Regions from separate parts of the Achromobacter sp. RT286_PF genome, predicted to be linked through region 1. Evidence: predicted binding sites of a transcription regulator. Region 1 holds the regulator's gene; the other holds the start of a gene.
The links. The regulator LexA, encoded in region 1, represses DNA repair genes until DNA is damaged. The targets are predictions, from matches to a motif close to ACTGTATNNNNATACAGT.
Positions count from the first base shown of each region.

Region 2: recA (recombinase RecA) is a predicted target of LexA. The motif match lies at 3,078-3,095, and genes of this name have one in related genera.

Region 1 is NZ_JCBAMR010000006.1:124,070-139,030, reverse strand. Features, by position in the region: gene AC6LJY_RS07850 (hypothetical protein) at 1-280, shown strand, start outside; gene AC6LJY_RS07845 (cold-shock protein) at 651-854, shown strand; gene AC6LJY_RS07840 (DUF924 family protein) at 986-1,549, shown strand; gene AC6LJY_RS07835 (cold-shock protein) at 1,853-2,059, shown strand; gene AC6LJY_RS07830 (TIGR00645 family protein) at 2,206-2,751, opposite strand; gene loiP (metalloprotease LoiP) at 3,015-3,770, shown strand; gene tig (trigger factor) at 3,935-5,245, shown strand; gene clpP (ATP-dependent Clp endopeptidase proteolytic subunit ClpP) at 5,250-5,903, shown strand; gene clpX (ATP-dependent Clp protease ATP-binding subunit ClpX) at 6,005-7,303, shown strand; gene lon (endopeptidase La) at 7,513-9,963, shown strand; gene lexA (transcriptional repressor LexA) at 10,139-10,786, opposite strand; gene AC6LJY_RS07795 (amino acid aminotransferase) at 10,944-12,143, opposite strand; gene uvrB (excinuclease ABC subunit UvrB) at 12,220-14,349, shown strand; gene AC6LJY_RS07785 (low molecular weight protein-tyrosine-phosphatase) at 14,609-14,961, shown strand, end outside.
Region 2 is NZ_JCBAMR010000058.1:2,875-17,835, forward strand. Features, by position in the region: gene AC6LJY_RS26410 (MFS transporter) at 1-476, opposite strand, end outside; gene AC6LJY_RS26415 (sensor histidine kinase) at 707-2,083, opposite strand; gene AC6LJY_RS26420 (response regulator transcription factor) at 2,196-2,885, opposite strand; gene recA (recombinase RecA) at 3,201-4,262, shown strand; gene recX (recombination regulator RecX) at 4,456-5,268, shown strand; gene AC6LJY_RS26435 (LysR family transcriptional regulator) at 5,329-6,249, opposite strand; gene metE (5-methyltetrahydropteroyltriglutamate--homocysteine S-methyltransferase) at 6,394-8,691, shown strand; gene AC6LJY_RS26445 (Pls/PosA family non-ribosomal peptide synthetase) at 8,913-12,932, shown strand; gene AC6LJY_RS26450 (DUF2889 domain-containing protein) at 13,101-13,703, shown strand; gene sucC (ADP-forming succinate--CoA ligase subunit beta) at 13,714-14,874, shown strand.

The sequences.
Region 1 (14,961 bases):
CGTCGAGCTGCTCACGACGCTGGATGGCGAGCCCATCAGCGTCTACGTGGTGGTGGGCGTAACCGATCTCAATGCGATCGCTGACATCGTCCCCATCGAAAAAGTCGAAGCCGGAGCGGATATACACGCTTCAAATGTCGACAATGTTGATAATGCGCAAGAACAAATCGACCCGGTCCTGGAAAATATGAATCCCGGCGACGTGGCGGTTTTCCTTTGCTCGGGATCCGATGCTTTTGGCGCGGCTCTCGATCTGTTGGGTTTACCTATCGACCAGTAAGCCTGACGGCAAACCAAAGTGCTGATCCGAATGACGTATGAAAGACGTATGCGTTAAGACAGCATTTATATAAGCCCCGATTGTTTTTTTATGTTGTATGGGTGTTTACACCTATGCAGGGACAAGTTTTGCCTATGAAAACGTGCAAATTTTCAACGCAGTTTCTCTTTGTTGCATTATTGGCACGTATTTTTTAGGATTATGTTGACTTGTGAGGGGAACATAACGATAGTGTCGGCACACGATCACAAGCGTTGCGATTTTCGTTCAGTGCCGTGCCTTTTCCGGCTCAGCGTTATTGTTCTACTGTCCCCTCCTTGATTGATTCGTGACCTCCGGGCATTTGCCCATTATCTCTAGGAAATACAGTATGGAAACCGGCGTCGTTAAGTGGTTCAATTCGGAAAAAGGCTATGGCTTCATCACCCCGGAAGCGGGTGGTAAGGATCTGTTCGCTCACTTCTCCGAAATCCAGGGTTCTGGCTTCAAGTCTCTGGAAGAGAACCAGCGCGTCAGCTTTGTGACGGCCAATGGCCCCAAGGGCCCGCAAGCCACGAAGATTCAGGTCCTGTAAAGGTCTGAGTTTTCGCAAAAAAGCCCCTTCGGGGGCTTTTTTTGTTTTTGCGGCGCGCTATTCTGCACCTGCCAGCGCGGCCACAGCGCCGCGCTGGCCTGTACCGCTTCAATGTCTTCAGGACGGCTTCCATGACTGCTTCTTCGCCGATGGCCCTAACCACGCAACCGACCGATGTCGTGGCCTTCTGGGCCGATGCAGGGCCGCAGCAGTGGTATCGCAAAAGCGATGCGTTCGACGCCGAGTTCCGGCAGCGCTTCGAAACGGCGCATTGGGCCGCCGCGTCGCGGCAGCTAGATGCCTGGCAAGAAGATGCCGATGGCGCGCTGGCCCTGATGATTTTGCTGGATCAGTTTCCTCGCAACGCGTATCGCGGCACGGCGCATATGTTCGCCACCGACCCATTGGCGCAGTATTTCGCCGAACGGGCTATCGCGGCAGGGCACGATCTGGCGGTGCAGCCGGTGATGCGGCAATTCTTCTACATGCCGTTCGAGCATTCGGAAAGCCTGGTCATGCAAAACCGTGGGGTTGCGCTGATGGAGCCGCTGGAGCCGGATACGCTGCGCTGGGCCATCTTGCATCGGGACATCATCAAGCGCTTTGGTCGCTTCCCGCATCGCAATGCCGTGTTGGGGCGACAGACCACTCAGGCCGAACATGAGTTCCTGGCTGCCGGCGGATTTGCCGGCTGACCGAGCTTGCACCCCATGCGCTGACGCGAAGTCAGTGGGTATCGGCATGTATCTTTTCATACCAATGTGAAAATATTCGTCCTTATATGCCCCGCGCCTGCCGACAACCTTCGCGCATGCGTCGACCATTCGCATATTTGACGTTTTTCCGGGTTCACCAATACACTGAGTTCAGCGAGATTTTCAAGCGACGCGGTCTGCGTCAACTTGTCGCCGTCAGTGGTGCTGCGGTTGCTTCCTCTCCCATCCTTGATGATCTGGCGCCCCGCGAGAAATCGCATCTTTTAGGTTCAAGGACAATCCATGGCAACCGGCATCGTTAAGTGGTTCAACGCCGAAAAGGGTTACGGCTTCATCATGCCCGACGACGGCAGCAAAGACCTTTTCGCCCATTACTCTGAAATCCGCAGCGAAGGCTATAAGTCCCTGCAGGAAAACCAGCGCGTCACCTTCGAGGTTGGTACCGGTCCCAAGGGTCCCAGCGCCAAAAACATCAAGGTCGCGGCCTGACGCTTTGCGGGTAGCGCCCCGGGTGCGCCCGGTGTTCGGCCCATAAAAAAGCCCCCACACGCAATGTGTGGAGGCTTTTTTTTACGACAAACGCAACGCGTCGGCGCGCGCGTCTTAATGCCTTGCTGTCTTAGTGCCTTAGTGCCTTAGTGCTTATGCACGGCCGGAGTCGACAGCTTGTCGACCAGCGCGATACCCAATGCGGACAGTATGAACAACGCGTGGATGATTGTTTGCCACATGACGCCGGCTTCGGTGAAACGCGCGTTCGGCGTACCGATCGTGCCCGCCTCGATGAACGTGCGCAGCAAGTGGATGGACGAGATGCCGATGATCGCCATCGCCAGTTTCACCTTCAGCACGCTGGCGTTCACGTGGCTTAGCCATTCCGGTTGATCCGGATGGTTCTGCAAGCGCAGTCGTGACACGAAGGTTTCGTATCCGCCGACGATCACCATGACAAGCAGGTTCGAGATCATGACCACGTCGATCAAGCCCAACACCAGCAGCATGATTTCCATTTCGCCAAAGCTGTTGGCGTGGGTCAGCAGGTGCCATAGCTCTTTCAGGAACAGCATGACGTAGACGCCTTGCGCCACGATCAGCCCAAGGTACAGCGGCAATTGCAGCCAGCGCGAACTGAAGATCAAACTGGGCAATAGGCCCAGGCGGGGAGGGGAGGGTTCAATCATGTTGGGTGCGAGCCATTTGTTGTTTGCGATAAAAGCGCGGCGGCAATTCTAACAACGCCAAGACGACGCCGGCAGCAGATTTTTATGACAAAGCCGCGTCGTGTCGTCGCGGCCCGCTAGCACTTCCGCACAGGGTTTGCCCGACTTTTATGTAAGCGAAACTGCCATTTGCGAAACTCTGTGGCGAAACGCTTGGAGCGCTTTCGGCATATATAGAATTGCCGCCTCGCTCGCATAGAGTCAGTCAAGAGGAGTTTGTTCCCATGAAGATCCGCTACACCGTTGCCGCGTTGACCGTCGCGCTTGCCCCTTATTCCGCGTCGCATGCCTTCGACATCGGCGGCCTGGTGGGCGCCGGCAGCAAGGTTGTGCAAGCTGCCACCTTGAGCGACGCCGAAATCAAGACCTTGTCGGACAAGGCGTGCGCGCAAAGCGATTCCCAAGAAAAGATTGCCGCGCCGGGCAGCAAGTACGATGCGCGTCTGCAAAAGATCGCCAAGGCGCTGGGCGGCACCGTCAATGGTCAAAAGGCCAACTACAAGGTCTACATCACCAAGGACGTCAATGCCTGGGCCATGGCCAACGGCTGCATCCGCGTCTATAGCGGCTTGATGGACATGATGACGGACGACGAAGTCATGGGCGTGGTCGGCCACGAAATCGGCCACGTTGCGCTGGGCCATAGCAAGAAGGCCATGCAAACTGCCTACACCGTGTCCGCCGCGCGCGATGCCGCCGGTGCCGCGGGTGGCGCCACGGTTGCAGCTCTGAATTCGTCGCAATTGGGTGACCTGACCGAAAAGTTCATCAACGCGCAGTTCTCGCAATCACAGGAAAGCGCTGCGGACGACTATTCGTTCGATCAGTTGCAGGCCAAGAAGCTCAATACGCGGGGCTTGGTCACGGCTTTCCAGAAGCTTGCCGAGCTTGATGGCGGCAAGAGCGATATGATGAGCTCGCACCCGTCCTCGGCCAAGCGCGCTCAACACATCGAAGACCGCATCGCCAAGGCCAAATAAGGCGTCAAAGCGACGTTCGCCCTCCCTTTTCGGGCGGAAAACGGGGCGCGAGTATCCGGGCAATTCCGGGGCTCGCGCCCCTTTGCGTCAGGGTTCCGGAAGTTTCCGGTAAAATGGCGCGTTTATCCGCCCGTAATCTCATCTCTCGGAAAATAGGTCTTTTAATGCAGCCTGTGGTTGAAACCCTCTCCGGCCTGGAGCGCCGTGTTGATCTGGCCGTCTCGGTGGCCGACGTCGAAAAGGAAGTCCAGGCGCAATTAAAGCGCGTGGCTCGCACCGCCAAGGTCCCCGGCTTCCGCCCGGGTAAAGCTCCGCTCGCCATGCTCGAGCGTAGCCATGGCCCCAGCATTCGCTACGACGTGATCAATAGCCAAGTTGGCCGTGCCTTCGAACAAGCCATCGACGGCGCCAAGCTGCGCGTCGCTGGCGCCCCGAACCTCGAACCCAAGACTGAAGGCGTTACCGACGACACGCTGGCGTTCACCGCCACGTTCGAGGTCTACCCTGAAGTTGCCGTGCCGGATCTGTCGGCGCTGGCTGTCACGCGCTACGAAACCGCCGTCACCGACGCCGAAGTTCAACAAACCCTGGACGTTCTGCGCAAGCAGCGCGCCACGTTCGAAGCCCGTGAAGGCCGCGCCGCGCAAGATGGCGACCGCGTCACGCTGGACTTCGCCGGCACCATCGACGGCGTGCCGTTCGAAGGCGGCAAGGCCGAAGACTTCCCGTTCGTGCTCGGCCAAGGCCGCATGCTGCCGGAATTCGAAGAAGCCGCTCGCGGCCTGAAGGCTGGCGAAACCAAGGTCTTCGAACTGAAGTTCCCGGATGACTACCAAGGCGTGGAAGTCGCCGGCAAGACCGCCGAATTCACCATTACCGTCAAGGAAGTGGCTGAAGGCGTTCTGCCCGAACTGAACAGCGAATTCGCCAAGTCCCTCGGCCAAGCCGAAGGCGACGTCGAAAAGCTGAAGGCCGACATCCGCAGCAACATCGAGCGCGAAGTCAAGGTCCGTTCGGCTGGCCGCACCAAGTCCAGCGTCATGGACGCCTTGGTCGAAGCCGGCAAGTTCGACGTGCCGAAGGCGCTGGTCGACAACGACGTTCAAGGCCGTGTCGCCGCTGCCCGCGAAGAGCTCAAGCAGCGTGGCATCCCCAACGCCGAGTCCGTGCCGATCCCGGCTGAAGCTTTCTCGACCGAATCCGAACGCCGTGTCCGCCTGGGCCTGCTGGTGTCGGAACTGGTCAAGCAAGCCCAGTTGCAAGCCAAGCCCGAGCAAGTTCGTGCGCGCATTGAAGAATTCGCGGAAAACTACGAACAACCCGCTCAGGTTGTCAGCTATTACCTGGCTGACCGCCAGCGTCGTGCTGAAATCGAGGCTATCGTGCTGGAAGACAATGTCGTCGCGCACGTTCTGGAAAAAGCTAAGGTCACCGAAGAAAAGGTGCCTTTCGATCAGTTGATGGGGATGGCGTAACACTATGCAGAGATTCACCGATTTCTATGCGGCAATGAATGGCGGGTCTTCGGTGACCCCCACCGGCCTGGGCTACATTCCCATGGTTATCGAGCAGTCGGGGCGCGGCGAGCGCGCCTACGACATCTATTCGCGTCTGCTCCGCGAACGGCTCATTTTCCTGGTGGGTCCGGTCAATGACGCAACGGCCAACCTGGTTGTGGCGCAGTTGCTGTTCCTGGAATCGGAGAATCCTGACAAGGACATTTCCCTGTACATCAACTCGCCTGGCGGGTCGGTGTATGCGGGAATGGCCATTTTTGACACCATGCAGTTCATCAAGCCGGACGTATCGACCCTGTGCACCGGCCTGGCGGCCAGCATGGGCGCGTTCCTGCTGGCGGCTGGCAAGAAGGGCAAGCGTTTCACGCTGCCCAACTCCCGGATCATGATCCACCAGCCGTCGGGCGGCGCCCAGGGCCAAGCGTCCGACATCCAGATCCAGGCTCGCGAGATCCTGGACCTGCGCGAACGTCTTAACCGGATCCTGGCCGACAACACCGGCCAGTCGATGGAGCGAATCGGCCTGGACACGGAACGTGACAACTTCATGTCCGCCGAAGATGCGGTATCGTATGGATTGGTGGACAAGGTGATGAGCTCCCGCTCGGAAGGCTGACTTCCAGGTTGATCCGAACCCGCTGCCACCAAGTTTGAGTAAGCGCATGCGCTGGACCCGTTATCGGTCTGGCGCATCTTTACCTGAGATACGAAACAAATATGCCTGAAAAAAAGGGATCGGCAGACGCAAAAGTGCTGCATTGCTCGTTTTGCAATAAAAGCCAGCATGAAGTCCGCAAGCTGATCGCGGGTCCGTCGGTGTTCATCTGTGATGAATGCATAGATCTGTGCAACGACATCATCCGCGAGGAAGCGCAAGCGACCGCGCGCGCGGCGATTCGTTCCGAGCTGCCCACTCCGGCCGAAATCAAGACCTTCCTCGATCAGTACGTCATTGGGCAGAACTCGCCCAAGCGCATGCTGGCCGTGGCGGTTTACAACCATTACAAGCGCATTCGTCACGGCGAGATCAAGGGTGACGAAGTCGAGCTCTCCAAGAGCAACATCATGCTGATCGGGCCCACGGGCTCGGGCAAGACGCTGTTGGCGCAGACTTTGGCGCGCATGCTGAATGTGCCTTTCGTCATGGCTGACGCCACGACGCTGACCGAAGCCGGCTACGTCGGCGAAGACGTCGAGAACATCATTCAGAAGTTGCTGCAAAACTGCAACTACGAAGTCGAGAAAGCGCAACGCGCCATTATCTACATCGACGAAATCGATAAGATTTCCCGCAAGTCGGACAACCCATCCATTACGCGCGACGTTTCCGGCGAAGGCGTGCAGCAGGCGTTGCTCAAGCTGATCGAAGGTACGGTTGCCTCGGTACCCCCGCAAGGCGGACGCAAGCATCCGAACCAGGACTTCGTGCAAGTGGACACGACCAACATCCTGTTCATCGTGGGCGGCGCCTTCGACGGACTGGAAAAGGTCATCCGTGACCGTACCGAAAAGTCCGGCATCGGGTTCTCGGCCTCGGTACGTGCCAAATCCGAACGCGGTGTAGGCGAGCTGTTCTCGGAAGTCGAACCCGAAGATCTGATCAAGTTCGGCTTGATCCCGGAACTGGTGGGTCGTCTGCCCGTGGTCGCCACGCTGGACGAGCTGGACGAAGCGGCATTGGTTCAGATCCTTACCGAGCCGAAAAACGCTTTGCTCAAGCAATTCCAGAAGCTGTTCGCCATGGAAGGCGCCGAGCTGGACCTGCGTCCTGCGGCATTGAAGGCGATTGCCCGCAAGGCGCTCAAGCGTAAGACGGGTGCCCGGGGCTTGCGTTCGATCATCGAACAAACGCTTTTGGACACCATGTATGAGTTGCCTTCGCAGGGCAACGTAAAGCGTGTGGTCGTCGACGAGAACGCAATCGAAGGCGAGGGCAAGCCCTTGCTTATCTATGCGGACGAAGCCGGCGAATCCGACAAGCCGGAGCGTGGAGAAGTCCGCGACGCTGCAGCCTGATATTTCAAAAAAGCCCGTTCCTGTAACGGGTTTTTTTGCCGTAGGAGTGCCCTCCGGGGCATTTTTTTTTGCCTTTTGCCTATCCGGCAGCCGGGATCTTGAATTTTCGGCTATTGTTCCCATAACAGACGTAACTGACGCGGATAGCCCGGGTACTCTCTCCCAGGCTCCCCGTCCCCGATACGCCGAGTCATACCGAGGAACCTCCTATGTCTGCCAGCCAGACCCTGCCTTCCGACCCGATCGACCTGCCTTTGCTCCCACTTCGCGACGTCGTGGTGTTTCCGCACATGGTCATCCCGCTGTTCGTCGGCCGTCCGCGCTCTATTCGCGCGCTCGAGGTTGCGATGGAAGCGGGCAAAAGCATCATGCTGGTGGCCCAAAAATCCGCCGGCAAGGATGATCCCACCCCCGAAGACGTCTACGAGATCGGCTGCGTTGCCGGCATCCTCCAGATGCTCAAATTGCCCGACGGCACCGTTAAGGTTCTGGTCGAAGGCACTCAGCGTGCCCGCATCAACAGCATCGAAGATGCCGATTCGCATTTCACCTGCCAGGTGACGCCGATCGAGCCGGACGCCATGCAGGGCTCCGAAACCGAGGCCCTGCGCCGCGCGATCGTTGCCCAGTTCGAACAGTACGTAAAGCTCAACAAGAAGATCCCTCCGGAGATCCTGACCTCGTTGGCCGGCATCGACGATGCGGGTCGCCTGGCTGACACGATCGCCGCGCATCTTCCGCTGAAGCTCGAGCAGAAGCAAAAAATGCTCGAGATCGTCGGCACGTCCGAGCGCCTTGAAGGTCTGCTTACCCAGCTGGAAACCGAAATCGACATTCTTCAGGTCGAGAAGCGGATTCGCGGCCGCGTGAAGAAGCAGATGGAAAAGAGCCAGCGCGACTACTACTTGAATGAGCAGGTCAAAGCCATTCAGAAGGAGTTGGGCGAGGGCGAAGAGGGCGCGGACCTCGAAGAGCTTGAAAAGAAGATCATCGCTGCCCACATGCCCAAAGAGGCGCGTAAAAAGGCCGATGCCGAGCTCAAGAAGCTCAAGCTCATGTCGCCCATGTCGGCCGAAGCCACCGTGGTGCGCAACTACATCGATACGCTCATCAACCTCCCCTGGAGGAAGAAGAGCAAGATCAACAACTCGATCGCCAACGCCGAGACGGTGCTGGACAACGACCATTACGGTCTGGAAAAGGTCAAGGAACGCATTCTCGAATATCTTGCCGTGCAACAGCGCGTAGACAAGGTCAAGGCACCGATCCTGTGCCTGGTCGGCCCCCCGGGCGTCGGCAAGACCTCGCTGGGCCAGTCCATTGCCAAGGCCACGAACCGCAAGTTCGTGCGTATGGCGCTGGGCGGCGTGCGTGACGAGGCCGAGATCCGAGGCCATCGCCGTACTTACATCGGTTCGATGCCCGGCAAGATCGTGCAGAACATGTCCAAGGTCGGCGTGCGCAATCCCTTGTTCCTGCTTGATGAAATCGACAAGCTGGGCATGGACTTCCGCGGCGATCCTTCTTCGGCGTTGCTTGAAGTGCTGGACCCGGAACAAAACCACACGTTCCAGGACCACTACATCGAAGTCGACTTCGATTTGTCCGACGTCATGTTCGTCGCCACCAGCAACACGCTGAACATCCCGCCGGCTCTGTTGGACCGTATGGAAGTGATCCGCCTGTCCGGTTACACGGAAGAGGAAAAGATCCATATCGCTCGCGACCATCTGCTGCCCAAGCTGATGCAGAACAACGGCGTGAAGGACAACGAACTGACGGTCGATGACAGTGCGCTGCGCGATATCGTTCGCTATTACACCCGGGAAGCCGGTGTGCGCGCCCTTGAACGCGAAGTGGGCAAGATCTGCCGCAAGGTCATCAAGCAGTTGCTGACCCAGAATGATCGTGCCAAGGCGGAAGGCAAGACCATCGAGGTCAAGCCGGTCAACGTCACGGGCGACAACCTGAGCGACTACCTGGGCGTGCGCCGCTATACCTTCGGCATGGCCGAGAAGGAAAACCAGATTGGTCAGGTGACCGGTCTGGCCTGGACCGAGGTCGGTGGCGATCTGCTGACAATCGAAGTGGCGGACATGCCGGGTAAGGGCGTGATCCAGCGTACGGGTTCGCTTGGCGACGTGATGAAGGAATCGGTGGAAGCGGCTCGCACGGTGGTGCGGTCCCGCGCTCGTCGCCTGGGCTTTGCCGACAGCGTCTTCGAGAAGCACGACATGCACGTCCACGTGCCGGAAGGTGCGACGCCCAAGGACGGCCCGTCCGCGGGTATCGCCATCACCACGGCCATGGTTTCGGCGTTGTCGCGCATTCCGGTTCGCGCCAATGTTGCCATGACCGGTGAGATCACGCTGCGCGGCGAAGTGCTGCCTATCGGTGGCCTGAAGGAAAAGCTGCTGGCGGCCCACCGTGGCGGTATCAAGACGGTCTTGATTCCCGAGGAAAACGTCAAGGACTTGGCGGAGATCCCGGATAACGTCAAGAACCAACTTGAGATCGTGCCGGTCCGCTGGATCGACAAGGTGCTGGAATTAGCGTTGGAGCGTCTGCCGGAGCCTCTGGCCGAGGAAGAAGCCGTCAAAGACGCGCTGGTGACCAAGCCTGCCGAGCCCGGCTCGACGGACCCGGTTCTGAAGCACTGATCAGCTGGTATGGCTGGACGTCCGAAGTATGGTCGCCCAACAAAAAACCCCGCCACGTGGCGGGGTTTTTTATGGCCATCGTTTTGGCCATCGCGGTGACTTTGGCTATGGCTATTGCCAAGCGAACGCTACGGCAAGGCTAGGCAGACCGTGCCTGATCTACCCCCGTGCCGCGTCAGTGCAACGCGTGCGTACGGATTAAACCGACGGCGATGCCTTCCAGCGCGAACTCTTGGTCTGCTTCAACGATGATGGTTTGAAAGTCCGGATTTTCCGGCAGCAGTTCGATGTGCCCATTGGTGCGTTGCAGGCGCTTGACCGTCACGTCGTCGCCCAAACGTGCCACGACGATCTGGCCGTTGCGCGCTTCAGAGGCCTTCTTCACCGCAAGCAAGTCACCTTCCAGAATGCCCGCATCTCGCATGCTCATGCCGCGCACCTTCAGCAGGTAATCGGGCGCTTGGGCAAAAAGATGGGGGTCCACGCCAACCTCGCGTTCGACGTGTTCGGCCGCAAGGATAGGGCTGCCTGCCGCAACGCGCCCGACCAACGGCAGCAGCAACTGCGCCAAAGAAGGTATGGCCAGAGACGTCTGAGACTGGGAGGGCCCGTCTTTCAAGCGTATGCCGCGCGAGGCGCCGGCGGTGAGCTCGATGGCTCCCTTGCGGGCTAATGCCTTAAGGTGGTCTTCTGCCGCATTCGGTGAACGGAAACCAAGGGCCTGGGCGATTTCGGCACGCGTTGGCGGGAAGCCCGTGCGCGTGACGGTCTGCCGGATGAGGTCCAGGATTTGTTGCTGGCGGTCGGTGAGTTTGCTGGCCATGGCGATGATCCGGTATGAGCGGACTGTACATATATACAGCGCCATTCTGGGGGACGTAGCGGAAAAAAGCAAGCCGGCGGCGGGCCCGAAAGCAAAACGGAGCCTTAGGGCTCCGTTTCGTCATAACAGGGCCGTGGACGGCCCGTACTGGCAGGGGTTACAGCACGGCGGCGATGCCGGCAGCTACCTTGTCAATGTTGCCGCTGTTCAGCGCAGCCACGCAGATGCGGCCGCTGGACACCGCGTACACGCCATGCTCTTCGCGCAGGCGATCCACTTGAGCCGACGTCAGGCCCGAGTACGAGAACATGCCGCGTTGCTGCAGGACAAAGCTGAAGTCCTGCTTGGCGCCGTGTTCCTTGATCTTTTCCACCAATTGCTTGCGCATCAGGCGGATGCGGTCGCGCATGCCGGCAAGTTCTTCTTCCCACATGGCGAACAGTTCCGGCGTGTTCAGCACCGTCGACACCACCGTCCCGCCGTGGGTTGGCGGGTTGGAATAGTTGGTGCGAATGACGCGCTTGAGCTGGCTCAGGACGCGGCCCGCCGCTTCCTTGCTGCCAGCGACGATCGTCAGTGCGCCCACGCGTTCACCGTAAAGCGAGAACGACTTCGAGAACGACGAGCTGATGAACATGGTCATGTCCAGATCGGCGAACATGCGCACGACAGCGGCGTCCTCGGTCAGACCCTCGCCAAAGCCCTGGTAGGCGATGTCCAGGAACGGAACCAGGTTGTTTTCCTTCACAACCGCGGCGATCTGCTTCCATTGCTCCGGCGTGGGGTCCACACCGGTCGGGTTGTGGCAGCACGCGTGCAGCACGACGACGGTCTGCGCCGGGGCTGCCTTCAAGTCCGCCAGCATGGCTTCGAAGTTCAGGCCGCGAGTGGAGGCGTCATAGTACGAATACGTGCCGACCTCAAAGCCGGCGCGCTCGAACAGCGCACGGTGGTTTTCCCAGCTGGGGTTGCTGATCAACACCTTGGAAGAGGGCAGCAATTGGCGCAGGAAGTCGGCGCCAATCTTAAGCGCGCCGGTGCCGCCCAGCGCTTGGGTGGTCAACACGCGACCGGCTGCGGCCAGCGCGGAATCCTTACCCAGCAACAGGGCTTGAGCTCCCTGGTTGTAGCCGGCGATGCCTTCGATGGGCAAATAGCCGCGAGCGGCGGCCGCTTCGATGCGGGCGGTTTCGGCCTTGCGAACGGCGCCCAACAAGGGGATCCGTCCCTGGTCGTCGTAGTACACGCCCACGCCCAGGTTGACTTTACCCGGACGCGTGTCCGCGTTGAATTGTTCGTTCAGACCAAGAATGGGGTCGCGCGGCGCGAGTTCGACGGAATCGAAAAGGTTGCTCATGGGACTCTGATGAGGATGGGTGGACGCAGTACGAGGTGCTGTGGATAATGGGGGGTTTACCCTGGAACAGTCTAGCATGCCAAACAGCCCAATAGACCCGAGCGGCGCGGGAGATCTGGCCCAGAATCTCGCTGGAAATGCCGTGGTACCAGTATCGGCTGACGCACCGCCCGTTGCTGGCGCGGAACCGCGCTTTGTGGAATATCCCGGTAGCCCGTTCCAGCTGTTCCAGCCCTATCCTCCGGCCGGCGATCAGCCCACCGCGATCAACGGGTTGACCCAGGGTATCGAAGACGGCCTGATGTTCCAGACGCTGCTGGGCGTGACGGGCTCGGGCAAGACCTACACCATGGCGAATGTGATCGCGCGGTTGGGACGCCCTGCGCTGGTGTTGGCGCCCAACAAAACGCTTGCGGCGCAGCTATATGCCGAAATGCGGGAGTTCTTTCCGAAGAACGCGGTCGAGTATTTCGTTTCGTACTACGACTATTACCAGCCCGAGGCCTATGTCCCGACGCGCGACCTGTTCATTGAAAAGGATTCGTCCATCAATGAGCACATCGAACAAATGCGTCTATCGGCTACCAAGAGCCTGCTTGAACGCCGCGACACCATTATTGTCGGCACGGTGTCTTGCATCTACGGTATTGGTAATCCCGGCGACTACCACGCGATGGTTTTGATTCTGCGCAGCGGTGACCAGATCTCGCGGCGGGAAATCCTGGCGCGTCTGGTTGCCATGCAATACACCCGCAATGACGCCGAATTCACGCGGGGGGCGTTCCGGGTCCGTGGCGAAACCATCGACATCTTCCCGGCAGAAAGCCCCGAGCTGGCGCTGCGCCTGACGCTTTTTGATGACGAGATCGAAAGCCTGGAGTTGTTTGATCCCCTGACGGGCCGCATTCGGCAAAAGCTGCCACGGTTTACCGTGTATCCCGGGTCGCATTACGTCACCCCGCGCGATACGGTTCTGCGCGCGATTGAAACGATTAAGGTGGAACTGCGAGAGCGTGTCAAACGCTTCGTGGACGACGGCCATCTGGTCGAAGCCCAGCGGCTGGAACAGCGCACGCGGTTCGATCTGGAAATGCTGCAGGAGTTAGGCTTTTGCAAGGGGATCGAAAACTACTCCCGCCACCTGTCCGGCGCCGCACCAGGCGAGCCGCCACCCACGTTGATCGATTACCTGCCGTCCGACGCGCTGATGTTCATCGACGAAAGCCACGTGACTATTGGCCAGCTCAGCGCCATGTATCGCGGCGACCGGTCGCGCAAGGAAACGTTGGTGCAATATGGGTTCCGGTTGCCATCCGCGATGGACAATCGGCCCCTCAAGCTTGAAGAATTCGAGGCGCGGATGCGCCAATGCGTCTTCGTGTCGGCCACGCCAGCGGCTTACGAGAAAGAACACGCTGACAACGTCGTTGAGCAGGTCGTTCGGCCCACCGGCTTGGTCGATCCTTTGGTCGAGGTATTGCCGGCCCGCACCCAGGTGGACGACTTGCTGGGCCAAATTAAGGCGCGGGTATCGGTGGGCGAGCGGGTGCTGGTCACCACCCTGACCAAACGCATGGCTGAGGATTTGACGGATTTTCTTAGCGAACACGGCGTCAAGGTGCGCTACTTGCACTCCGACATTGATACCGTCGAGCGCGTGGAAATCCTGCGCGACCTGCGCCTGGGCACCTTTGATGTGTTGGTGGGCATCAACCTGCTGCGCGAGGGGCTGGATATTCCCGAAGTTTCGCTCGTGGCAATTCTTGACGCCGACAAGGAAGGCTTCCTCCGATCCGAACGCAGCTTGATCCAGACGATTGGCCGGGCGGCCCGCAACTTGAACGGCCACGCCATTCTCTATGCAGACCGCATTACGGATTCGATGCAGCGCGCGATGGAGGAAACCAGCCGTCGGCGCGCCAAGCAGCTGCAGTTCAATATCGACAATGGCATTACGGCGCGCGGCGTCCGCAAGGCCGTGCGTGAGCTGATCGACGGCATCGTCGCGCCAGTGCAGCACGACGCCCTCGAAGCCGCCGTGCCGGCCGAGTTCCTCAAGGACGAGAAGGCCTTGGCTCGCGAGTTGAAGCGCTTGGAGAAGCTGATGATGGACCACGCTCGAAATCTGGAATTCGAGCAGGCCGCTGCCGCGCGCGATGCGCTTACCGCGCTGAAGCAACGTGTTCTTCTTGATGGGGCCGTATAAGCGCTCGCGCCGCGCAGCGCGTCGGTATGGGCTGACAGGTAGCTGACATAATGCTGAAAATGGTGCGGAGGACGGTCGATATGCGCGCACAGCAGGAAAGGGCGCCTGGCGCCCACTGGGGGTGGAGGGGTGACGTTTAAATATCTCGATAACTAATTGATATTAAAGGGATGTTTTAACGCTCGGGCCGACCTTTACTCATTTGTTTCTTTGCAAAAAAAGCTTGCCTTATCTCGGGTTTTCCCTCACACTTACTCCCATGATGACCAAGGTACTTTTCGTTTGCATGGGCAATATCTGTCGCTCGCCGAGCGCAGAGGGCGTGTTTCGCCATTTGGTGAATGACGCGGGGTTGAGCGACGTTGTTCGCATTGACTCTGCGGGCACGCATGCGTTTCATATCGGCGAGGCGCCTGATGCCCGGGCGCAGGCTGCGGCACGTAAACGCGGCTACGAGATCACGCACTGTGAGGCCCGTCAGGTCACCGCAGAGGATTTCCGCGACTTCGATCTTATCCTCGCCATGGATTGGGACAACCTGTCTGCGATGCAGCAGCAGTGCCCCAAGACCTATCAGCACAAGCTGATGCTGCTGATGCGCTTCGCCAATGA
Region 2 (14,961 bases), on a different contig from region 1:
GTGTAGAAGCCGCGGCGGCCGTGCGGCGCGTGTTCAGCAACGTAGGTCGCCGCGCCACCGTATTCACCGCCCAGCGCCAGGCCTTGCAGCAGGCGCAGCAGGATCAGGATGGCCGGAGCCGCCAGGCCGATGCTGGCGTAGCTGGGCAGCACGCCCACCAGGAAGGTAGACAAGCCCATGATCACGATCGTGACCAGGAAGGTGTATTTACGTCCTACCAGGTCACCCAGGCGGCCAAACACCAGCGCGCCGAACGGGCGCACGGCAAACCCGGCGGCGAACGCCAGCAACGCGAAAATGAAGCCCGCGGTGGGGTTCACGCCAGAGAAAAAGTGTTGCGCGATGATGGCTGCGAGCGAGCCGTATAGATAAAAGTCGTACCACTCAAAAACCGTGCCCAGCGACGATGCGAAGATGACGCGGCGTTCATCCTTGGTCATCGGGCGCGGTTCCGCGGAAGGACCGCGGCCTGCCATGGTTGTTGTGCTCATGATGTCTCCTCGTTTTTTGGCCGGCGGTTTTCCGCCGTGCTTGGCCCTTTGCCGGTCAAGCCGACATCGAGCTATGCGCAACATTGAGCCGCGACCCTGACGAGGTTCTGACGGAACCCTTACCCGAATCTTAAAATTGAAACAGAAAGTAACCGCTCCGCAGGGAGCTAGGGATAGTCCTTAGCTGTCGGCCGGGCTGCCCGACACGCGCCGCGCTAGCTTTCGTGCCGATCCGCCGGGTCGGCGTACTGCGGGAACACGACGCTGATGCGGGTGCCTGGCAGGTCGGAATGGGGGTTGGGATGGTCGTCGATCAGCACCGTCGCCTGATGCTTTTGCGCGATCTCGCGCACGATGGCCAGACCCAGGCCGCTGCCGTCGGACGCGGTGCCCAGCACCCGATAGAAGCGGTCGAAGACGCGCTCGCGCTCGTTGGGCGCAATGCCCGGGCCGGAATCTTCCACTTCCAGCACGGCCAGGTCGCCGCGACGCTGCACGCGCACGGTGATGTGGCCGCCGCGCGGTGTATAGCGCAGGGCGTTGTCGACCAGGTTGTTGAGCAGTTCGGCCAGCAGGAGCGGGTTGCCGTTGATCTCGACCGGATCGTCAGAGCCCTCGAAGCCCAGGTCGGTGCTCAGCGACAACGCCTGCGACACCCAGTGCATGGCCTGCTCGTAGGCGATGGCGTTCAGATCGGTGCGCGTCAGGCCGATGGCGCTGGGGTTTTCGGCGCGCGCCAGCAGCAGCAACTGATTCACCAGCCGTGTGGCGCGTTCGGACCCCGTCACCAGCTGACGCAGGCTGGATTGCATTTCTTCGGGGCTGGCATCGCGCAGCGCCAGTTCAGCCTGTGTGCGCAGCCCGGCAAGCGGCGTCTTCAGTTGGTGGGCGGCGTCCGCCACGAAACGGCGCTGCGCCTGCACGTTGGCCGACAGCCGATCCAGCAGGTCGTTCATGGCGGCGACCAGCGGCGCGATTTCTGAAGGGGCCGCGCGTTCGTCGATGGGCGACAGGTCGTCAGGCCGACGCGCGCGCAGGCGCTGCTGTAGCGCATTGAGCGGCGCCACGCCGCGCGACAGGCCGAACCACACCAGCAGCACCGCGATCGGCAGCACCACGAACTGCGGAATGATCACGCCCTTGATGATGTCGTTGGCCAGTTGCGTGCGCTTTTCCACGGTCTCGGCCACGATCAGCAGCGCGGGCTGCGTGTTGGGCAGGTTCAGGTCCACCCACGTGAACGCCAGGCGGATGCCGAAACCGCGCATGGTGTCGTCTTCGTATTGGACTTCGCCCGGGCGCGGCTGGCCCACGGTGGCCGGTAGCGGCAGCGCGCGATCGCCGCCCAGGTATTCGCCCCGGCTGCCCAGTACCAGCCAGAAGACGCTGTCGGTTTCGTCGGCGCGCAACACGTCGCGCGCGGCGTCGGTCATCTTCAGCACGGCCCGGCCGTCCTGCGCATGAACCTGCCGCGTCAACACATGCAGGTTGTTGGCCAGCGCCCGGTCGTACGGCACGTTGGCGATGTTCTGGGCGACCACGTACGTGATCGCGACGCTCATGGGCCACAGCAGGAACAGCGGCGCCAGCATCCAGTCCAGGATTTCGCCCAGCAGCGAACGCTGCGGCGGCGCAAAGCTCGGGCCCTTGGACCCGGCTTGCATGATATCCAGCGCTTCCTGATTCAGCGGCTCGGGCCGGGGGTCAGCTGGCGAGGTACGCGGCACCCTGGTCCCGCTCCAGACAGTAGCCCAGGCCACGCACGGTGACGATCTTCACGCCGCTGGGTTCGAGCTTCTTGCGCAGCCGATGCACGTAGACCTCGATGGCGTTGGTGCTGACTTCTTCGCCCCATTCGCACAGGTGGTCCACCAACTGCGTCTTGCTGACCATGCGGCCGCTGCGCGTCAGCAGGATTTCCAACAAGCTGACTTCGCGCGCCGAGAGGTCCAGCGTCTGGTCGTCGACGATGGCGACGCGGCCCGTCTGGTCGAACAGCAACCGGCCATGCTTGAGCATGGTGGCGCCGCCGCCCGCGCCGCGTCGCGTCAGCGCCCGCACGCGCGCTTCCAGTTCGGACAGCGCAAAAGGCTTGGCCATGTAGTCGTCAGCGCCCAGGTCCAGGCCTTTCACGCGCTGTTCGATGCTGTCGGCGGCGGTCAGGATCAGAACGGGCAGGGCGGAGTTGCGGGCGCGTAACCTGCGCAGCACTTCCAGCCCGGCCAATTGCGGCAGGCCCAGATCCAGAATGAGCAGGTCAAACGCCTGGGCCGCCAGCGCAGAGTCGGCGGCAAGCCCGTCACGCACGGCGTCTACCGCGTAACCGTTATGCCGCAATGACCGGGATAGGCCATCGGCCAGAATGCTGTCGTCTTCGGCGATCAGGATGCGCATGGGGGCGGCACGGAAGCTGCAAAAAGGTCCCTGTGACGCCGACGCTTTGCGTGCCGGCTGCCCCGGGGTAGGGGGCTATCGCCTTGTGGGCGGCCCGGCGGTGGAATAGGGACGAAACGCCGGGGTCGGCTTCGATTCTGTCATACGGCGCCAGGCTTGCCCACTCAGGGAATACGTGCAAAACTCTGGCACACTGGTTTTTTGTACAGTACAATCCGATGCAATAATCTGAACCTGATTCAAAACAGCAACGCTGCGGTCCAAGGGTGCTCCTTCATGCCGCAACCACCAGATACGTCACAGACAGGACTTTACATGGACGACAAAACCACCAAGGCCGCCGCATCGGAAAAGGCCAAGGCGCTTGCCGCCGCGCTTTCGCAGATCGAAAAGCAGTTCGGCAAGGGCTCGATCATGCGTTACGGCGATAACGAGGTCTCGCACGATATCCAGGTGGTTTCCACGGGGTCGTTGGGTCTGGACATCGCCTTGGGCGTCGGCGGCCTGCCGCGCGGCCGTGTGGTCGAAATCTACGGCCCGGAATCGTCGGGCAAGACCACGCTGACGCTGCAAGTCATCGCCGAAATGCAAAAAATCGGTGGCACCTGCGCCTTTGTCGACGCCGAGCACGCGCTGGACGTCCAATACGCCAACAAGCTGGGCGTGAACCTGACGGACCTGCTGATCTCGCAGCCCGACACGGGCGAGCAAGCGCTGGAAATCACCGATGCGCTGGTGCGTTCGGGTTCGGTTGACCTGATCGTCATCGACTCGGTGGCCGCGCTGGTGCCCAAGGCTGAAATCGAAGGCGAAATGGGTGATTCCCTGCCGGGCCTGCAAGCCCGTCTGATGAGCCAGGCGCTGCGCAAGCTGACCGCCACGATCAAGCGCACCAACTGCATGGTCATCTTCATCAACCAGATCCGCATGAAGATCGGCGTCATGTTCGGCAACCCCGAAACCACCACGGGCGGCAACGCGCTGAAGTTCTACGCGTCGGTGCGCCTGGACATCCGCCGCATCGGCTCCATCAAGAAGGGTGACGAGGTCGTCGGCAACGAAACCCGCGTCAAGGTCGTCAAGAACAAGGTGGCGCCGCCGTTCAAGCAAGCTGAATTCGACATCATGTACGGCGCCGGTATTTCGCGCGAAGGCGAAATCATCGACCTGGGCGTGGCCGCCAATGTGGTGGACAAGTCGGGGGCGTGGTACAGCTACAACGGCAACCGCATCGGCCAGGGCAAGGACAACGTCCGCGAATACCTGAAAGAACACCGCGACATGGCGATCGAAATCGAAAACCGCGTTCGCGAGAACCAGGGCATCGTCAGCCGCGCCGCTGAATTCGTGCCCACGGCGGAAGACACCGCCGAATAAGCCTTCCGCCTGCCCCGGGCGCAGTGTCGCCAGGGACGGCGGACAGGCTTATCGCAGCGGGGCTGGGCGGTGATGCCGCACAGTCAGATACGGCAGGCGCCATGACGGGCCTGCCGTTTTGCATTATTCGTCGGACAGGGTTCGCCGCGTCTTTATCGATCCGGCGTCCGTCCTTGACCAAGGCAGAAAGCGCATGAGCTGGAAATCGACCCCCGCGTCAGCCGACCGCCTACGCGCCAAGTTGGATGACGAGTTTGAAACCGTCGCCAAGCCGCAAGGCTTGCGACGCAGTTCGGACGCGCGTCGCGAACAGGAAGCGGCCGAGCCCGCCGCTGACAAAGATGTCTGGCAGCGCAGTTCCGAGCAGCGCGCGCTGAAGCCCCGCACTTCCCGCACGTCACGTACGTCGGGTATGTCGGGTATGTCGGGTACGTCGGGTATGTCGGGCACTTCGCGTACATCGCGGACATCGCGTCCCCAGGACACTTCCGACACGTCGGACACCTCTGACACGTCGCCAACAGGTGACAACGCCGGGGATGCGGCCAAGCCTGCCCGCAAGGGCCCATCGCTGAAAATGCGCGCGGTGGGATATCTGTCGCGTCGCGAGCACGCCCGCGAGGAACTGGCGCGCAAACTGGTCGCCTACGCCGAAGACGCCGATGAAATCGACAGCGTGCTGGATGCGCTGGAAAAAGAGGGCTGGCTGTCCACCGAACGGTTCGCACAAAGCCTGGTGCATCGGCGTGCGTCGCGCCAAGGCGCGGCGCGCATCGTGCAGGAACTACGCCAGCACGGCGTGGACGATACCCAGGTGGCCGAATTGCGCGAACAACTGCGCGCCACCGAATACGACCGCGCGCTGGAGGTCTGGAAAAAACGCTTCGACGCCAAGCCGCCAGACCGCACGGCCTATGCCAAGCAGGCGCTCTTTCTGGCCAGCCGGGGCTTCGCGCACGATGTCATCCGTCGAATCCTGGGCGAAGGCGACGGCGACGGCGATTGACCGGATCTTGCGCGGCCCCGCGAAGATGGCTCGTCGCTGCCGCCCCCCGGGCGGCTTTTTTTACGTCTTGGCCGACTTGATACCCGACAGCGTCTTGAAGCATACGTCGCGCGTAATGGTCAGGAACTCGTCGATGTAGGACGCGTCCGTATCTTCGCTGCGCACGGTTGCATACAGCGTGCGCCAAACGCCTTGCGGTCCCAGCCGGCACAGCCGCAACCAGCCCTGGTTCATGTATTCCGTCAGCGCCCAGTTCGGCAAGGCCGCCACGCCACGGTTGCTGGCGACCAGCTGCGCAATGATCGGGGTCAGTTCGGCCTTGCGAATGGCGGCGGGTTCGACGTCGGCGGGGTCCAGAAACGCGGTGAAGACGTCCAGGCGTTGTTTGTCCACCGGATACGTAATCAGCGTCTGGTCCGCCAGCTGGTCGGGCATGATGAATTTGTTGCCGGCCAACGGGTTCGCTTCCGACACCGCCAACACCAGTTCGTACTTGAACAAGGGCAGGTATTCCACGGCGTCCAGCGGTTGCGGGTCCGACGTGATCACCAAGTCCAGGTCGCCGCGCACCAGGGCAGGCAGGGGGGCGAACGAAAACGCCGCCGACAGGTCCAGCGCGACGTCGGGCCACTGCACCCGGAATGCGTCCAGCGCCGGCATCAACCACTGAAAGCAGGAGTGGCAGTCAATTGCCAGATGCAGTCTGCCGCTGCGGCCGGCCGCCAGCCGTTGCAGGTCGCGTTCGGTTGCGCGAATGCGGGGCAGGACTTCATCCGCCAGCGCCAGCACGCGCAAGCCGGCCGTGGTCAGGCGGGCGGGGCGGGTGCGGCGGTTCAGCAGCGGCGTGCCCAGCCGGGTTTCCAGGTCGCGCAATTGGTGCGACAGGGCCGACTGCGTCAAGTGCAGCCTTTCGGCGGCTTCTTGCAGACTGCCGCCCTCGCGGATGGCGGTAAGCGTTTCAAGATGGCGGATTTCTAGCATGGGAAGGGCGGGCCGACGAAGAATGATCGCCCTAGTATATGAGAAATCCTCATCTTATCCATGTATACATTGATTTTGATTCATGTATGTTTGCCTGCACAATGGTCGTCACTTGAACAAACTTTGGCTAACGGCGGTGTTCTCATGACTACTATTCATAATCTGGGGTTCCCCCGAATCGGCGCCCAGCGCGAATTGAAGCGCGCGGTCGAGGCCTATTGGGCCGGCAAGCAAACCGCGCAAGCGCTGGAAGAGACGGGCCGCGAGTTGCGGGCCAGGCACTGGAAGCTGCAAGCCGCCGCCGGCTTGAAGTTTGTGCCGGTGGGAGACTTTGCCTGGTACGACCAGATCCTGGAATGGACCACGCTGCTGGGTGCCGTGCCCGCCCGCTTTGGTCAGAAGGACAACGAGGCAGTGTCGCTGGACACGCTGTTTCGCATGGGCCGTGGCCGCGCGCCGTCGGGCAAACCCGCCGCCGCTTGCGAGATGACCAAGTGGTTCGACACCAACTATCACTACATCGTGCCGGAACTGGTGCCCGGCCAGGCGTTCCGTATCGCCCGCGAATCGCTGTTCGAACAAGTCCAGGAAGCGCACGCGCTGGGCCACGAGGTCAAGCCCGTGATCCCCGGCCCGCTGACGTGGCTGTACCAGGGCAAGGGCGACGCGTTCGCCGGTGGCGCCGCTGACGAAGGCAAGCTGCAACTGCTGGCTGCTTTGCTGCCGGTGTATCAGCAAGTGCTGGCGCGTTTTGCCAAGCAGGGCGTGCAATGGGTGCAGATCGACGAGCCCATCCTGGTGCTGGACCTGCCCCAAGCCTGGCGCGATGCCTACGAATCGGTATACGCCACGTTGGCGGCCAGCCCGGTCAAGCTGCTGATCGCCACCTACTTTGACGGCTTGAAAGACAACCTGACCACCGCGCAAGCGCTGCCCGTGGCGGGCCTGCACGTGGACTTGGTCCGCGCACCCGAACAATTGCATGACGTCGTGGCCGGTTTGCGCGCCGGCCAGGTGCTGTCGGCCGGCGTCATCAACGGCCGCAATATCTGGCGCACGGACCTGGACGCGGCTATCGCCACGCTGGCACCCATCAGGCAACAACTGGGCGACCGTCTGTGGTTGGCCCCGTCGTGCTCGCTGCTGCATGTGCCGGTAGACCTGGCTAATGAAACGGAGCTGGATGCCGAACTCAAGAGCTGGCTGTCGTTTGCGGCGCAAAAACTGCAAGAGCTGAACCTGCTGGGTCGCGCGTTGAACAACGCCACCGACACCTCTGTGCAGGATGGGCTGATCAAGCAACGCGCCGCGCTGACGGCTCGCCGTTCGTCGCCGCGCATTCACAACCCGCTCGTGAGCCAGCGCATGGCTGGCGCGACCGCCGTGTCGCGAGACCGCGCACCGTTTGCCGGCCGCATTGCGCGCCAGCAAGAACAGCTGGGCCTGCCCGCGTACCCGACCACCACGATCGGATCGTTCCCGCAGACCGCCGAAATTCGCGCGTTGCGTCGCGACTGGAAAGCCGGCGCGCTGACGGATTCAGGCTACGAGAACGCCATCCGCAAGGAAATTGAAGAAGTCATCCGCTTCCAGGAAAAGGTGGGCCTGGATGTCTTGGTGCACGGTGAACCCGAGCGCAACGACATGGTGGAGTATTTTGGCGAACTGCTGGCCGGCTTTGCGTTCACCAAGAACGGTTGGGTGCAAAGCTATGGGTCGCGTTGCGTCAAGCCGCCGATCATTTTTGGCGACGTGGCCCGGCCCGCGCCGATGACGGTGGGTTGGTCGTCGTACGCGCAATCGCTGACGGACAAGCCGGTCAAGGGCATGCTGACCGGCCCGGTCACCATCTTGCAATGGTCGTTCGTGCGCGACGACCAGCCGCGTGAGCAGACCTGCCGCCAGTTGGCACTGGCGCTGCGCGACGAAGTGGTGGACCTGGAAACCGCGGGCATCAGCGTTATCCAAATCGACGAGCCTGCCATCCGCGAAGGCCTGCCGCTGCGTCGCGCCGACTGGAAGGCGTACCTGGATTGGGCGGTGGATTGCTTCCGCTTGGCGACGGCGGGCGTGCGCGATGAAACGCAGATCCACACCCACATGTGCTATTCCGAATTCAACGACATCATCGAATCCATTGCCGCCATGGACGCCGATGTGATCACAATCGAAACGTCGCGTTCGAACATGGAATTGCTGAAGGCGTTTGAAGATTTTGATTATCCAAACGACATCGGCCCCGGCGTCTACGACATTCATTCGCCCAACGTGCCGGACGTCGATTGGATGGTCGGCTTGATGGAAAAGGCGGCGACCCGTCTGCCCAAGGAACGCCTGTGGGTGAATCCTGACTGCGGCCTGAAGACGCGAGCCTGGCCTGAAACCGAAGCCGCGCTGATCGGTATGGTGCAGGCGGCGCGCGCGCTGCGCCAATCGGCCTGACGCCAAACCGTCACCGGTCCGCCTGCCTTCAAAACGGGGCGGCGCCAACAACCCCTTGCGTGATGCCGCCGGCATTGCGCAAGGGTTTTTTTTAATGCGCGGGCGTGAACGAATTTTCGCGGCGTTGGTCAATTAAGCCACCCTGGCATCGGCTGCCGCCCATGCCATGGCTGCTGCGTTAGTTGCATCCTATTCTTTGCTGCCGGATTGTCGCCGTCCCTATGATTCTCCAAGGCCCTTATCGGCCGGATCTGCTTCTTGCGGAAACGCTGCCCGATATTTTGGAAGCCACGATCCTGCGGCACCCCACCGCCATCGCCATTCACTGGCAGGATCAAACACTACGCTATGACACGCTGGGCCAACGCGCATCTCTTGCCGCGCACCATCTGATTCAGGCGGGCGTGCGGCCCGGGCATATCGTCGGCTTGTGCTTGCCGCGCGGCGCCGACCTGCTGGTGATGCAGGCGGCCATCGCGTTGGCCGGCGCGGCCTGGCTGCCCTTTGAAGCCGACACGCCGCCGGACCGCATGCTGGTGTGTTTGCAGGACGCTGGCGCGAATGGCCTGATCGCCAGCGCGGACGTGCGTCTGGATGGCATGGTCACCTGGACGCCGTGGGCGCTGGCCGTTCCCGTTCAGGGCGCACTGAACCGGCGCGCAGGGCTGCGGCCTGAACACCCCGCTTATGTGATCTACACCTCTGGCTCAACCGGCAAGCCCAAGGGCGTACCGATCACGCATGCCAGCATCTGCCATTTCCTGCGCAGCGAAAACGAAGTGTTGGGCGTGCGCCAGGACGACAAGGTCTATCAGGGCTTCTCGGTGGCGTTCGACATGTCGTTCGAGGAAATCTGGATCAGCTACCTGGTGGGTGCCAGCCTGTGGGTGGCGCCCAAGATGTTGACGACCGACCCCGAAGGGCTGCCCGACGCGCTGGTGCGCGAAGGCGTCACGGTGCTGCATGCGGTGCCTACGCTATTGGCTTTGTTCGCGCGCGACGTGCCCGGCTTGCGCATCGTGAACCTGGGCGGCGAAGTGTGCCCCGACTTTCTTGTGCCGCGCTGGGCCACGCCCGGCCGTCGCTTGTTCAACACGTACGGGCCGACTGAAACCACCGTTTCCGCCAGCGTGGCCGAGCTCATGCCGGGGCAAGCGGTGACGATCGGTGTGCCGCTGCCCAATTACGGCATGCTGGTGCGCGGTGATGACGGCGCGGTGCTGCCAGCGGGGCAGGTCGGCGAGCTGTGCATCACGGGCCCCGGCGTGGCCGACGGCTACCTGGGTCGGCCGGCGCTCACGGCAGAAAAATTCCTGGCCAATCCTCGGCCCAGCGGCAGTCATGACACGCGCATGTATCGCAGCGGCGATCTGGCGCGCATCGACGAGCACGGGCAGATCCATTGCCTTGGGCGCAGCGACGATCAGGTCAAGGTGCGCGGCTTTCGCGTCGAGCTTGGCGAGATCGAGGCGGCGCTGTATCGCCAACCCGGCGTGGGCGCCGCCGCCGTGGTGTTGCGCGATCTTGCCGGTATCGACCAATTGGTGGCGTTCGTAATGCCGGAAAGCGACGCGCGCCTGGATCCGCACGCCTTGCGAGCAGCCTTGTCACAAGAGCTGCCGGCGTACATGATTCCGGCCCGCTTTGAATTCGTGGCCGAGGTGCCGCGGCTGACGTCGGGCAAGATCGACCGCAAGACGCTGCGGGCGCGCGAGCTGGACACCGCGCAGCAACCGTCCACGGAAGACGACGAGCCCGTCACGGCGGGCGAGCGCGCGTTGTTCGATGCGCTGCGCCCGTTGTTTCCGGGGCAGCCGCTGCATCTGGCCAGCGACTTCTTCCGAGATCTGGGCGGCCATTCCCTGCTGGCCGCGCGGCTGGTTTCGTCGCTGCGCAAGCATCCGAATTTATCAGCGCTGAGCATGCACGAGCTATATCAGCATGCTGGCGTGGGCGCGTTGGCCGCGCGCCTGGATGCGTTGATGGCAACGGCAACGGCAACGGCAACGGCAGCCGAAGCCGCCCCGGCGTCCACCGTACCACCGACCGCCACCGGGGGCGCCGCGCACGAGGCCTCACTTTTGCGCGCGCCGGAATGGCGCCGCTGGACGTGCGGCCTGGCGCAGTTGGCCGCGCTGCCATTGTTGATCGGCGTGCGCATGCTGATCTGGCTGACGCCGTTTTTCACCTATCACTACCTGACCGGTGACGATGGCGATTCGGTCTGGCGTGCCGTTGCCTGGTCCATCGCCAGCTACCTGGCCTGCAACCTGCTGAGCTTTGCCGTGGCCGTCGCCTGTAAATGGGCGATTGTCGGCCGCCAGAAGCCGGGCCGCTATCCGTTGTATGGCTGGCGCTTTTATCGTTGGTGGCTGGTCGACCGCATTCTGGATATTCCGCCCGCGCACCTGCTGGCGGGCTCGCCGCTTCAAGTCTGGTATCTGCGGGCGCTGGGCGCGCGCATCGGCCGCGACGCTGCCATCAGTCGGGTGTCGGTGCGTGCGCCAGACCTGCTGACGGTGGGCGATGGCGTCAGCATCGGCGCCGCCGTCAATCTTGAAAACTTCGCCGTGCGCGGCGGCATCTGGGAAGTCGGCCCGATCACGCTTGCCAACAACGCCTATGTCGGTTCGTATTCGGTGCTGCAAGGCGATGTCGAGATGGGCGAAGGCGCGCGGCTGGAAGGGCTGTCATCGCTGGCCGGCGGTACGCGCGTGCCCGCGGGGCAAACCTGGACGGGCGCGCCGGCGCGACATGACCCGCGCGCGCAGCCGTCTGATCTGCCGCCCCGGCCCGTGCGCGAAGGGCGCTGGCGCCGGCTGGACGTGCTGGCCTACGCGGCGGGCGGCACGCTGATCGCCGCGCTGTTCTTCATGCCGGTCTTTCCCAGCTTCGTGTTGATCGATTGGATCGACGCGCGCTGGCTCGACCTGATGGGCTCGCGCGCGTCGTGGCCCATCGCATTCCTGTGCTATCTGCTGCTGGCGCTGCCGGCCAGCGCCTTGCTCTTGCTGTTGACCGTGCTGGCGTGCGCGGTGCTGCGCTGGTCGCTGCTGCCCAGGCTGTCGGCCGGCCGCTGGCCGGTATATGGCCAGATCTATCTGCGCCGTTGGTTGACCAATCAGATCCAGGAGGCCAGCCTCAGCGTGCTGCACGGCCTGTATGCGTCCATCTATGCCGGGTCGTGGTACCGGCTGCTGGGCGCGAAAGTAGGGCGCGGCACCGAGATTTCCACCGCGATGGGCATCGTGCCAGACATGCTGACCTTGGGGCGCGACAGCTTCATTGCCGACGGCGTGATGCTGGGCGACGAGGAAATCGACCAGGGCTGGATGCGCTTGCGCCCAACCGTCATCGGCAACCGCAGCTTTGTGGGCAACGGGGCGTACGTGCCCGACGGATCGGTGTTGCCCGATGACGTCCTGATCGGCGTGCAAAGCCGCGCGCCGGCCAATGCCGCGATGGCCAGCGGTCAGACATGGCTGGGCAACCCGCCGCTGGCGCTGCCCGCGCGCGAGCAGACGGCCGGCTTTCCCGCCCACTTGACCTTCCGGCCCAGCACCGGCCGCAAGGTGGCGCGCGGCGCGGTCGAGGGCATGCGCATGATCCTGCCGCTGGCGGTGGTGATCGCGGTGGGCTATCTGACCGTCATGCGCGTCATTCCCATCGCGGCGGTCGACGGGTTTATCGGCGCGTTCGACGAGTTGATGCTGGCTGGCGTGCTGTACGGCGTGGGCACTTTCCTCTTTGTGGTGTTGCTGAAATGGGCGCTGATGGGCCGCTACCGGCCGCGCGCCGAGCCGATGTGGACGCCGTTTGTGTGGAAAAGCGAGGCGGTGACGAGCCTGTATGAGTCCATCGCGGTGCCGAACTTCTTCAATTTCCTGCGCGCCACCCCGTGGCTGCCGCTGGCGCTGCGCTGCCTGGGGGCGCGCATCGGCAAGCGGGTGTTCATGGATACGACCGACGTCACCGAGTACGACTGCGTGTCGATCGGCGACGACGCGGTGCTGCACGCCGGGTCGGGGCCGCAGACCCATCTGTTCGAAGACCGGGTCATGAAAATCGGGCCGGTCGATATCGGCCCGGACGTGAACGTCGGCCCGCGCAGCACCATCCTGTACGGCACCCACGTGGAAGCCGGCGCCCGCCTGGGCCCACTGACGTTGGTGCTCAAGGGCGAGACGATTCCGGCGGGGCAGGCGTGGATGGGCAGTCCGGCCACACCGTGGGCAGTCTGAGGGCGCCGGGCAGGGCGGGCGGCGGGGTGAGCCGGATGGTGCGCGGGAGCGCCGGCATGGCCCGCCCCCGCAAACCGGCCATTTGCTACCAGGCCGCCTGCGCTATACTTTCAAGGTTTTGTTGCCGCGCACCATGCGCAGGCCATCTTCGCCCCGCAGGCCCCCAGCATGCCCTTGCCACCGCCCGATTACCCTCGCCAACCGCTGCACACGCGTTCCATACGCGTGCAGTCGTATGCGCGCGAGGACGGCAATTGGGACCTGGAAGCCGAGCTTATCGACGTCAAGGCGTACGATTTCCCCAAAAGCGACGGCAAGATGTTCAAGGCCGGGCAGCCCATCCACCATATGCACCTGCGCATCACCATCGACGAGGAATACTCGATCGTGGACGCGCAGGCTGTCTATGATGCGGCCCCTTATGGCGGTCATTGCATGGCCATCGAGGCGGCTTACACTGATTTGATCGGCATGAATCTGCTTAAGGGATTCCGCCGCCAGGTCAAGGAGCGGTTCGGGCACGTGGCGGGCTGTACGCACATGACCGAGCTGTCGCAGGTGCTTCCCACCGCGGCGGTCCAGACCATGGCCAACCGCCGGCGGCAGGAAACCAACCCGAACCGGCGTCCATTCCAACTGGACGGCTGTCATGCGCTAAGCACTGGCGGCCCGGTGGTGGCTGAGCACTATCCCAAGTGGTACACGGGGGGTAGCGCTGAGGCATCGGCCGATTCGTCCTCCGATTCACCTTCTCTTTCTCATACGTCCTGACAGGTAACACATGAAAATCCACGAGTATCAAGGCAAGGAACTGCTGAAGCAATTTGGCATCCCGGTGCCGCGCGGGATCCCCGCTCTTTCCGTCGACGAGGCCGTGGCTGCCGCTGAAAAGCTGGGTGGACCGGTCTGGGTCGTCAAGGCGCAAATCCACGCGGGCGGCCGCGGCAAGGGCGGTGGCGTCAAGCTGGCGCGCTCGCTGGAAGACGTGCGCAAGCTGGCCTCGGAAATCCTGGGCATGCAGCTGATCACGCACCAGACCGGCCCGGAAGGCCAGAAGGTCCGTCGCCTGTACATCGAAGACGGCGCCGACATTCAAAAGGAATACTACGTGTCGCTGGTCACTGACCGCGCCACGCAAAAGGTTGCCTTCATCGCTTCCAGCGAAGGCGGCATGGACATCGAGGAAGTGGCTCATTCCACTCCCGAGAAGATCATCACCGAATACATCGACCCGCTGACCGGCCTGTCGGCCGAGCAAGCCACCAAGATCGCCAACGCGATCGGCCTGCCCGCCGACTCCACCGCCCAGGCCGTGGACGTGTTCCAGAAGCTGTATCAGTGCTACATGGAAACCGACGCGTCGCTGGTTGAAATCAACCCGCTGAACCGCGACGGCAAGGGCAACATCATCGCCCTGGACGCCAAGTTCAACTTCGACTCCAACGCCCTGTTCCGTCACCCGGAAATCGTCGCCTACCGCGACCTGGACGAAGAAGACCCCGCTGAAATCGAAGCCAGCAAGTTCGACCTGGCCTACATCCAGCTCGACGGCAACATCGGCTGCCTGGTGAACGGCGCCGGTCTGGCCATGGCCACGATGGACACCATCAAGCTGTTCGGCGGCGAGCCGGCCAACTTCCTGGACGTCGGCGGCGGCGCAACGGCCGAGAAGGTCACCGAAGCGTTCAAGATCATGCTCGCGAACAAGAGCGTGAAGGCCATTCTGGTCAACATCTTTGGCGGCATCATGCGCTGCGACGTCATCGCCGAAGGCGTGATCGCGGCTTGCAAGGCCGTCAACCTGAACGTGCCGCTGGTCGTGCGCATGAAGGGCACCAACGAAGAACTCGGCAAGAAGATGCTGGCCGACTCCGGCCTGCCGATCATCAGCGCCGACACGATGGCCGAAGCGGCCACCCGCGTCGTAGCAGCCGTCAAGTAAATATGCCCCCTCGCCGCGCCCCTTCGTGGCTTGCTGCCCCCCATGGGGGAGCTTTCCACCTTGGGACGGCCCGGCGGTAAAAGAAAT